Regions from separate parts of the Variovorax sp. RO1 genome, predicted to be linked through region 2. Evidence: predicted binding sites of a transcription regulator. Region 2 holds the regulator's gene; the other holds the start of a gene.

Region 1 (4,207 bases), on a different contig from region 2:
CCTCGGGGGCACGATGTGGGGTTCGCTGAAGGTCACGGGGGCAGACTGGTCGTTCAACCCGGACACCGAGTTGTATGTCCCGCCCAACGCGTACCCGGTGACCGGCTCGGGCACCTTCACGCCGAAGAAGTCGGTGAATGGCACCTACGTCTACGACAACCGCAGGCCGTCCGATGTCGGCCCGCTGGCCTACACCATCGAGAACGCGCTGGCGGTGTCGCAGGCGAGCATGACCGGCAACTGGTCCAACGCCGACAGCAGCCCGAGCCTCGGCGTGACGGTGCAGGTGGACGGCCAGGGCGTGTTCACCGGCACCACGAGCGGTGTGCAGATCGGTCAGTGCACGCTCTCGGGCACCGTCGCCCTGGCGCAGCCCGGCTCGGCCAAGAACATGTACAGCCTCACGCTGAAGGCGGTGAATGCCGCCACCGCCAGCACGGACGACTGCAAGCTCACCCCCGCCGCCACCGGCAGCTATGCCGGGCCGGCCCTCATCGGGCTGGTGCCGGCGGGCGTGTACGACAGCAACGGCTACTTCCGCAGCCTCATGTTCCTGGTCCGCTCGAACACCGGCGCCACGCTGCTCGTCAACCTGCGCAAGCAGCCCTGACGGCGTTCTGCGCGGGCGGGGCACGCTCAACCGGGAATCTTCTCGAGGCAGTAGCCCAGCCCGCGCACCGTCGCGATGCGTATCGGTCCTTTTTCGATCTTCTTGCGCAGGCGGTGGATGTAGACCTCGATGGCGTTGATGCTCACCTCTTCGCCCCATTCGCACAGCCGGTCCACCAGCTGGTCCTTGCTGACCAGCCGGCCGGCGCGCTGCAACAGCACTTCGAGCAGGCCCAGTTCGCGCGCCGACAGCTCGATCATCTTGCCGTCGATGGTCGCCACGCGGCCGGCCTGGTCGTAGACCAGCGGGCCGTGGCGGATCGCGTTGCTGGTGGCGCCCATGCCGCGCCGCGTGAGGGCGCGCACGCGCGCCTCGAGCTCCTGCAGGCTGAAGGGCTTGGCCATGTAGTCGTCGGCGCCGTGGTCCAGGCCCTTCACGCGTTCTTCGACGCTGTCGGCTGCCGTGAGCACCAGCACCGGCAGCTGCGAGCCGCGCGCGCGCAGGCGCTTCAGGATCTCGATGCCGTGCAGGCTGGGCAGCCCGAGGTCGAGGATCAGCAGGTCGAACTCGCTGTGGGTCATGAGCGCGGTGTCGGCCTGCGAGCCGTTGGCCACATGATCGACCGCCGCGCCCGAGGTGCGCAAGCTGCGCAGCAAGGCATCGGCCAGCACTTGGTCGTCTTCGGCAATCAGTATTCGCATGAGCCACCTCCGGCGGATTCAGGCGCCATGCCGGCGCAGTTCACATTCGTCTCAGCGCGAGTCTAGCCCGCTGTGTAGGCTTCGAGTCCGATGGTTACCACGGTGGCAATCTCGTCGCCCACGCTGGCGCGGAACTCGCGCTCGGCCTGCGTGACGGCGCGGCGGAAGGCGTCGAGCCAGGCCAGCCCGTCGGCGGTGAACAGCACGCGCCGCGCGCGCGCATCGAGCGGATCGGGCCCGCGCGTGACCAGCCCCCAGGCTTCGCACTGGTCGACCAGCGTGCCCATGGCCTGCTTGGTCATGCCGGCGCGTTCGGCCAGCTCGGTCAGTCGCGAGCCCTCACGCGCCAGGTGCCGCGTGATGTGGATGTGCGCCGCGCTCACCTGGGCGCGCGCCGCGAGGTTCGACAGCGCCAGCGGCACCTCGATGTCGTGCGCCATCAGCGCCAGCACGCGCTCGTCGAAGCGGCGCATCGCGTGGCCCAGCAGGCGGCCCAGGTGGGTCTGCCGCCAGGCGTCGGGATCGGTGGGAAAGGCGGGGCCGGACATGGCATCAGATGGTAAGGCAAACTGACTTTAAAGTGGGTTTGCAAAGCGAAATGAGCCCCTACACTACTGTTCAAGCATCCAGCCTGTGGTTAAAAGCAGATGGATGAAACCCGACACAACCCGTTGATATTCAAGGAGATTTCCACATGGACGCAGTCGTCAAGGGCGCAAGCATCTCGGTCGCCAACAGTGAAAAGGCCAAGGCCCTCCAGGCCGCGCTGGCCCAGATCGAAAAGCAATTCGGCAAGGGCACGATCATGCGGCTCGGCGAAGGCGAGGCGCTCGAAGACATCCAGGTGGTCTCCACCGGCTCGCTGGGCCTGGACATCGCCCTGGGCGTCGGCGGCCTGCCACGCGGCCGCGTCATCGAAATCTACGGCCCTGAGTCGTCGGGCAAGACCACGCTCACGCTGCAGGTCATCGCCGAAATGCAAAAGCAGGCCGGCACCTGCGCTTTTGTCGACGCCGAACACGCGCTCGACGTGCAGTACGCCCAGAAGCTCGGCGTGAACCTGTCCGACCTGCTGATCAGCCAGCCCGACACCGGTGAACAAGCGCTCGAAATCGTCGATTCGCTGGTGCGCTCGGGCGCTGTCGACCTGATCGTCATCGACTCGGTGGCCGCACTCACGCCCAAGGCCGAAATCGAAGGCGAAATGGGCGACTCGCTGCCCGGCCTGCAGGCCCGCCTGATGAGCCAGGCGCTGCGCAAGCTCACGGCCACGATCAAGAAGACCAACTGCATGGTCATCTTCATCAACCAGATCCGCATGAAGATCGGCGTGATGTTCGGCTCGCCCGAAACCACCACCGGCGGCAACGCGCTGAAGTTCTACGCCTCGGTGCGCCTGGACATCCGCCGCATCGGCACCATCAAGAAGGGCGACGAAGCCATCGGCAACGAAACCAAGGTGAAGGTGGTGAAGAACAAGGTGAGCCCGCCGTTCAAGACGGCCGAGTTCGACATCCTGTTCGGCGAAGGCATCAGCCGCGAGGGCGAGATCATCGACATGGGCGTCACGGCCAAGATCATCGACAAGTCGGGCGCCTGGTACGCCTACAACGGCGAGAAGATCGGCCAGGGCCGCGACAACGCTCGCGAGTTCCTGCGCGAGAACCCCGACCTGTCGCGCGAGATCGAGAACAAGGTGCGCGAGTCGCTGGGCATTCCGCTGCTCGCAGCCGACGCCGGTAGCGAACCCGAGAAGGCCGAGAAGCCCGCCAAGGCTTCGAAGGCCGACAAGGCGGCAGCGGAGTAAGTTCGACAAGGCGGCCTTCGCGTGTTGCGTGGGCCGCGTGAGCGACCCACCCCCGCATGGCTTTCAGCGCCCCCTCCCTCAAAGGCCGCGCCTTGCGCCTCCTGAGCCAGCGCGAGCATTCGCGCGCGGAGCTGGAGCGCAAGCTGGCGAAGCACGAGGAAGAGCCCGGCACGCTGGCGAAGGCGCTCGACGAGCTGGCCGCCAAGGATTTCATCAGCGAGCCGCGCGTCGTGGCCTCGGTGCTCAACCAGCGCGCGGCCCGCTCGGGCGCCTTGCGCGTGAAACAGGAACTGCAGGCCAAGGGCATCGCGCCCGAAGCCATCGCCGAGGCGGTGGCCGGTTTGCAGGAAACGGAAGTCGCGCGCGCCACGGCCCTGTGGCGCCGCCGTTTCGATGCGCCGCCGGCCGATGCCAAAGCGCGTGCGAAGCAGATGCGATTCCTGATGGCGCGCGGTTTCTCGGGCGCTGTCGTGTCCAAGGTGCTCAGGAGTGACTTCGATGACACAAGCGACGACAACCCCGACGAATGAAGGCGGCGCGCTCTCCCGCGTCATCACGCAGCGTGTGAGCTGCGAATGGCGCGACGCCTATGCGCTCGCGTCCGACCCGAAGCGGCTGCCCGACTGGGCCAGCGGCCTCTCGAAAAGCGCACTGGTGCCGCACGGCGACCACTGGATCGTGCGCACGCCCGAAAGCGGCGAGGCCCGCATGCGCTTTGCGGCACCCAATGAGTTCGGTGTGCTCGACCACTGGGTGGCGCCCGAAGGCGTGCCCGAGGTCTATTTGCCATTTCGCGTGATCGGCGTGGCACCGGGTGTGTGCGAGCTGCAGTTCACGCTGCTGCGTCAGCCGCACATGGACGATGCGGCCTTTGCGCGCGATGCCGAATGGATCGCGCGCGACCTGCAGGCCCTGCGCCGCCTGCTCGAGGCGGGCTGAGCCGGGCGCGGCTTACTCGGCGGCGGCGACTTCGTCGGCCAGCGGGTTCTCGGCCTTGTACGAGGCGATGTCGCGCACGTTCTTCTGCACCGCCACCGCGCCGAACAGGCTCAGCAGGAAGGCCATGGCGTAGAAGCCCTTTTCGCTCGC
Region 2 (4,207 bases):
CCAGGCACATCACGAAGGCGGCTGCGGTGATCAGCTGGCCTGCGGTGGCGACCTTGATCGCCAGCGAGACGCTGATTTCATTGAGGGTGCCGGGCACGACCATCACGCCCGTGCCGATCACGAAATTGCCGGCCAGCAGTGCCCAGAGCGCGCCTCGCTGCGGCGCGGGCCGGCTCATGCGTTCACCGCCGGACCTGCAGCGCGCCGGGGTTCACGATGTTCGTGGGGTTGCCCTTGATGAAGCTCACGACGTTGTCGAACGCCTGGCCGAAGTAGCTTTCGTAGCTTTCCTGCTCGACGTAGCCGATGTGCGGCGTGCAGATGCAGTTCTCGAGGCGCAGCAGCGCGTGGCCCTGCAGCGGCGGTTCGCTCTCGAACACGTCGATAGCCGCCAGCCCGGGGCGTCCACGGTTGAGTGCGGCCAGCAGGGCATCGGCCTCCACCAGCTCGGCGCGCGACGTGTTGACGAACAGCGCCGTCGGCTTCATGCGGGAGAGGTCTTCGAGCTTGATGAGGCCCTGGGTGTCCTCGTTGAGCCGCAGATGCACCGACAGCACGTCGGCCGCGGCAAAGAATTCGTGGCGGTTCTGTGCCACCTGGAAGCCGTCGGAGCGCGCCTTGGCGCAGCTGGCCTCGCGGCCCCAGATCACGACCTGCATGCCGAAGGCCTGCCCGTAGCGCGCCACCAGCTGGCCGATGCGACCGTAGCCCCAGATGCACAGCGTCTTGCCCTTGAGCACCGAGCCCATGCCGAAGTTCGGCGGCATCGACGCCGACTTGAGGCCCGACTGCTGCCAGGCCCCGTGCTTGAGGTTGCTGATGTACTGCGGCAGGCGGCGCATGGCCGCCATGATCAGTGCCCAGGTGAGCTCGGCAGGTGCCTGCGGCGAGCCCGAGCCTTCGGCCACCGCCACACCGCGTTCGGTGCAGGCCGTGACGTCGATGTGGCCGCCGACGCGACCGGTCTGGGAAATCAGCTTGAGCTTGGGCAGCTTCTCGATCAGTTGGCGGGATATCTGGCTGCGCTCGCGGATGAGCACGATGACGTCCGCATCCTTGAGGCGAACCGACAGTTGGCCGATGCCCTTGACCGTGTTGGTGTAGACCTTGGCGGCGTACGCGTCCAGCTTGGCAGCGCACTGCAGCTTGCGCACGGCGTCCTGGTAGTCGTCGAGGATCACAATGTTCATGGCATGCCATTGTGCCTCGCAGCATTGGCAGGTCGCACGTGTGAACGTTTGGATACCCGGTGCCCGATGGCGCCCGGGAGGCCTGTTTCAGGCCGTTGGGGGTGAATCCGCCGTGCTCATGGGGAGTGCGCAGGTCGCGCAGGCACGGCGGCTTCGTTCGCACTTTCTCAGTGCAGATGGCTGGGGCGGTGCGTGCCGCTGCCGGTTTCTGCAGCTTCCAGTGCGGCGAGTCGTTCGAGTTCGGCGCACACGTCGGCCATGCGGCCGGAAATCACGACCCGGTTGGCGCAGCCGCGCTGCGAGCCTTGCCGGTCGACCACGCGGACCACGCGCAGCGGGCGGGCGGGCGTGGCAGCAGCGGATGGCGACGTGGCCGGCGTCGGGCTGCCGGCGGTGCGCGCCGTGCAGGCCGGGCGAATGGCCACGTAGCGCAAACCAGCGGCAGCGTCGCTGCTGTCACCGCGTGACGGGCGGCGGGCGGGCATCCAGCGGGTGGCCAGCGATTGCAGGGGCGACCAGAAGTCGGCGATAGCGAGGAGGGCGATTCCCATGTGAACTCCAAAAAAGTATGAGGTTGAACACAGGCAGGATTTCTTGAGTCGGCCGCAACAGGGTGATGGCGACTTCGCGCCATACGCCCGCCACCTGTCGCGGCCGGATGAGGTGCTGCTGCCAGTGGGCAGCAAGCCCGGGGCCTACATCAGCATCGTGTTGCGGATGAGGCCGACCGCGAGGCCTTCGATTTCGAAGGGCTCGCCGGGCTGGACGATGATGGTCGGGTAGTCGGGGTTCTCGGCGTGCAGCTCGATCACCTGCTTGTTGCGCTTCAGGCGCTTCACGGTGACTTCTTCGCCCAGGCGGGCCACCACGATCTGGCCGTTGCGCGCTTCCTTGGTGGCCTGCACGGCGAGCAGGTCGCCGTCCATGATGCCGGCGTCGCGCATCGACATGCCGCGCACCTTGAGCAGGTAGTCGGGCTGGCGCTGGAACAGCGTGTTCTCGACGTAGTAGGTCTGATCGACGTGCTCTTGCGCGAGGATGGGCGAACCGGCCGCGACGCGGCCGATGAGCGGCAGCGCGAGCTGGGCCATGCCGGGCAGCGAGAGCGAGAACTGGTTGCCTTCGCGGTGGCGCGTTTCGTGGAGCGAGCGCAGCGCATCGCCCTTGAGGCGGATGCCGCGCGAGGTGCCGCTGACGAGTTCGATGACGCCCTTGCGGGCCAGGGCCTGCAGGTGCTCTTCGGCGGCGTTGGCCGACTTGAAGCCCAGCTCGTTGGCGATTTCGGCGCGCGTGGGCGGCGCACCGGTGCGTGCGATGGCGGCCTGGATCAGGTCCAGGATCTGCTGCTGGCGGGCGGTAAGCTTCACTGCGAACTGCATAGTGGTTTCCTTGCGGCACTGGCTAGATATCCAGTACCTGTATTTTTAACCAGTTTTCAAAAGTTGACAAGCCATGACTCATTCCTCTTCGTCCGAGACGCGCCGCGTGGTGGTGTTGGGCACCGGCGGCACCATTGCCGGCAAGGCCGCCAGCAGCGGCGACAACATCGGCTACACGGCGGGGCAGGTGGGGGTGACCGACCTGCTGGGCGGCATCGAGGCACCGACCGGCGTGACGCTAGTGGCGGAGCAGGTCGCGCAGCTCGACAGCAAGGACATGGACGCCGACACCTGGCGCCAGCTGGCCGCGCGCTGCGCGCACTGGCTGGCGCAGCCCGATGTGGCCGGCATCGTCGTCACGCACGGCACCGACACGCTGGAGGAAACCGCTTTCTTCCTGCACGCCGTGCTGGCGCCGGCCAAGCCGGTGGTGCTGACGTGCGCGATGCGTCCGGCGACGGCCTTGTCGCCCGATGGTCCGCAGAACGTGCGCGACGCGCTCGTGGTGGCTTCGACGCCGGGCGCGCAGGGCGTGACAGTGGTGTGCGCGGGCACGATCCACGGCGGCCTAGACGTGCAGAAGGTGCACACCTACCGCCTCGATGCGTTCGCGTCGGGCGATGCGGGTCCGGTGGGCTATGTCGAAGAGGGCGGGGTGCGGCGTGTTCGCGCGTGGCCGCAGGGGACGTCGGCCGATGCTGCACGGTTGGATGCGGTGTCGAAGCCGTGGCCTCGTGTCGAGATCGTCATGAGCCACGCGGGCGCGAGCGGTGCGATCGTCGAGGCGTTGCTGCTTCCGTCTGCCGAACCCTTGCGCGGGCTGGTCGTGGCCGCGACCGGCAACGGCACCGTGCACCACGCACTGGAAGCCGCGGCACTGAAGGCGCAGGACGCTGGCGTGGCGGTGCTGCGCGCCACGCGCTGCACGAACGGACGCATCCTCCCGAAGCCCGGTGACGGGCTGCGGGATGCGGGCGCACTCACGCCGGTGAAGGCGCGGGTTGCGCTGGTGCTGGAACTCTTGGGAGTGGCCGCCCTGCCGGAGTCGGAGGGCGGTTAGGAGAGAGGCTGACGGGGTCGTCAGCCTCTGAATCAGCTGTTCAGTGCGGCGAGCGCGCGCTGCGTGATCTCGTCGACCGTGCCCACACCCTGGATGGCGCGGTACTTCGGTGCGGCGGACGGATCGGCCTTGGCCCAGGCCGAGTAGTAGTCGACCAGCGGACGGGTCTGCTGGCTGTAGACGTCGAGCCGCTTGCGCACGGTCTCTTCCTTGTCGTCTTCGCGCTGGATCAGCTCTTCACCAGTCACGTCGTCCTTGCCTTCCACCTTCGGCGGATTGAACTTGACGTGGTAGGTGCGGCCCGATGCCGGGTGTGAGCGGCGACCGCTCATGCGTTCGATGATGTCGCCGAAGGGCACATCGATCTCGAGCACGTAGTCGAGCTTCACGCCGGCCGCCTTCATGGCGTCGGCCTGCGGAATGGTGCGCGGGAAGCCGTCGAACAGGAAGCCGTCGTTGCAGTCGGGCTGCGCGATGCGTTCCTTCACGAGGTTGATGATCAGGTCGTCGCTGACCAGCGCGCCCGAGTCCATGATCGTCTTGGCCTGCAGCCCGAGGGGGGTGCCGGCCTTGACGGC

Evidence for each region. Region 2 encodes LexA, which represses DNA repair genes until DNA is damaged. Its sites were predicted from a motif close to ACTGTATNNNNATACAGT; they were not measured.
Region 1: recA (recombinase RecA) is a predicted target of LexA. The motif match lies at 1,925-1,942, and genes of this name have one in related genera.

Annotation. Positions count from the first base shown of each region.
Region 1 covers NZ_PKMT01000002.1:601,182-605,388, forward strand. The annotation lists gene CY658_RS14015 (hypothetical protein) at 1-610, shown strand, start outside; gene CY658_RS14020 (response regulator transcription factor) at 637-1,311, opposite strand; gene CY658_RS14025 (MarR family winged helix-turn-helix transcriptional regulator) at 1,374-1,859, opposite strand; gene recA (recombinase RecA) at 2,006-3,118, shown strand; gene recX (recombination regulator RecX) at 3,175-3,648, shown strand; gene CY658_RS14040 (polyketide cyclase) at 3,617-4,057, shown strand; gene yiaA (inner membrane protein YiaA) at 4,070-4,207, opposite strand, start outside.
Region 2 covers NZ_PKMT01000006.1:325,260-329,466, forward strand. The annotation lists gene CY658_RS26615 (MFS transporter) at 1-178, opposite strand, end outside; gene CY658_RS26620 (D-2-hydroxyacid dehydrogenase family protein) at 183-1,190, opposite strand; gene CY658_RS26625 (hypothetical protein) at 1,358-1,741, opposite strand; gene lexA (transcriptional repressor LexA) at 1,886-2,569, opposite strand; gene CY658_RS26635 (asparaginase) at 2,643-3,629, shown strand; gene adk (adenylate kinase) at 3,662-4,207, opposite strand, start outside.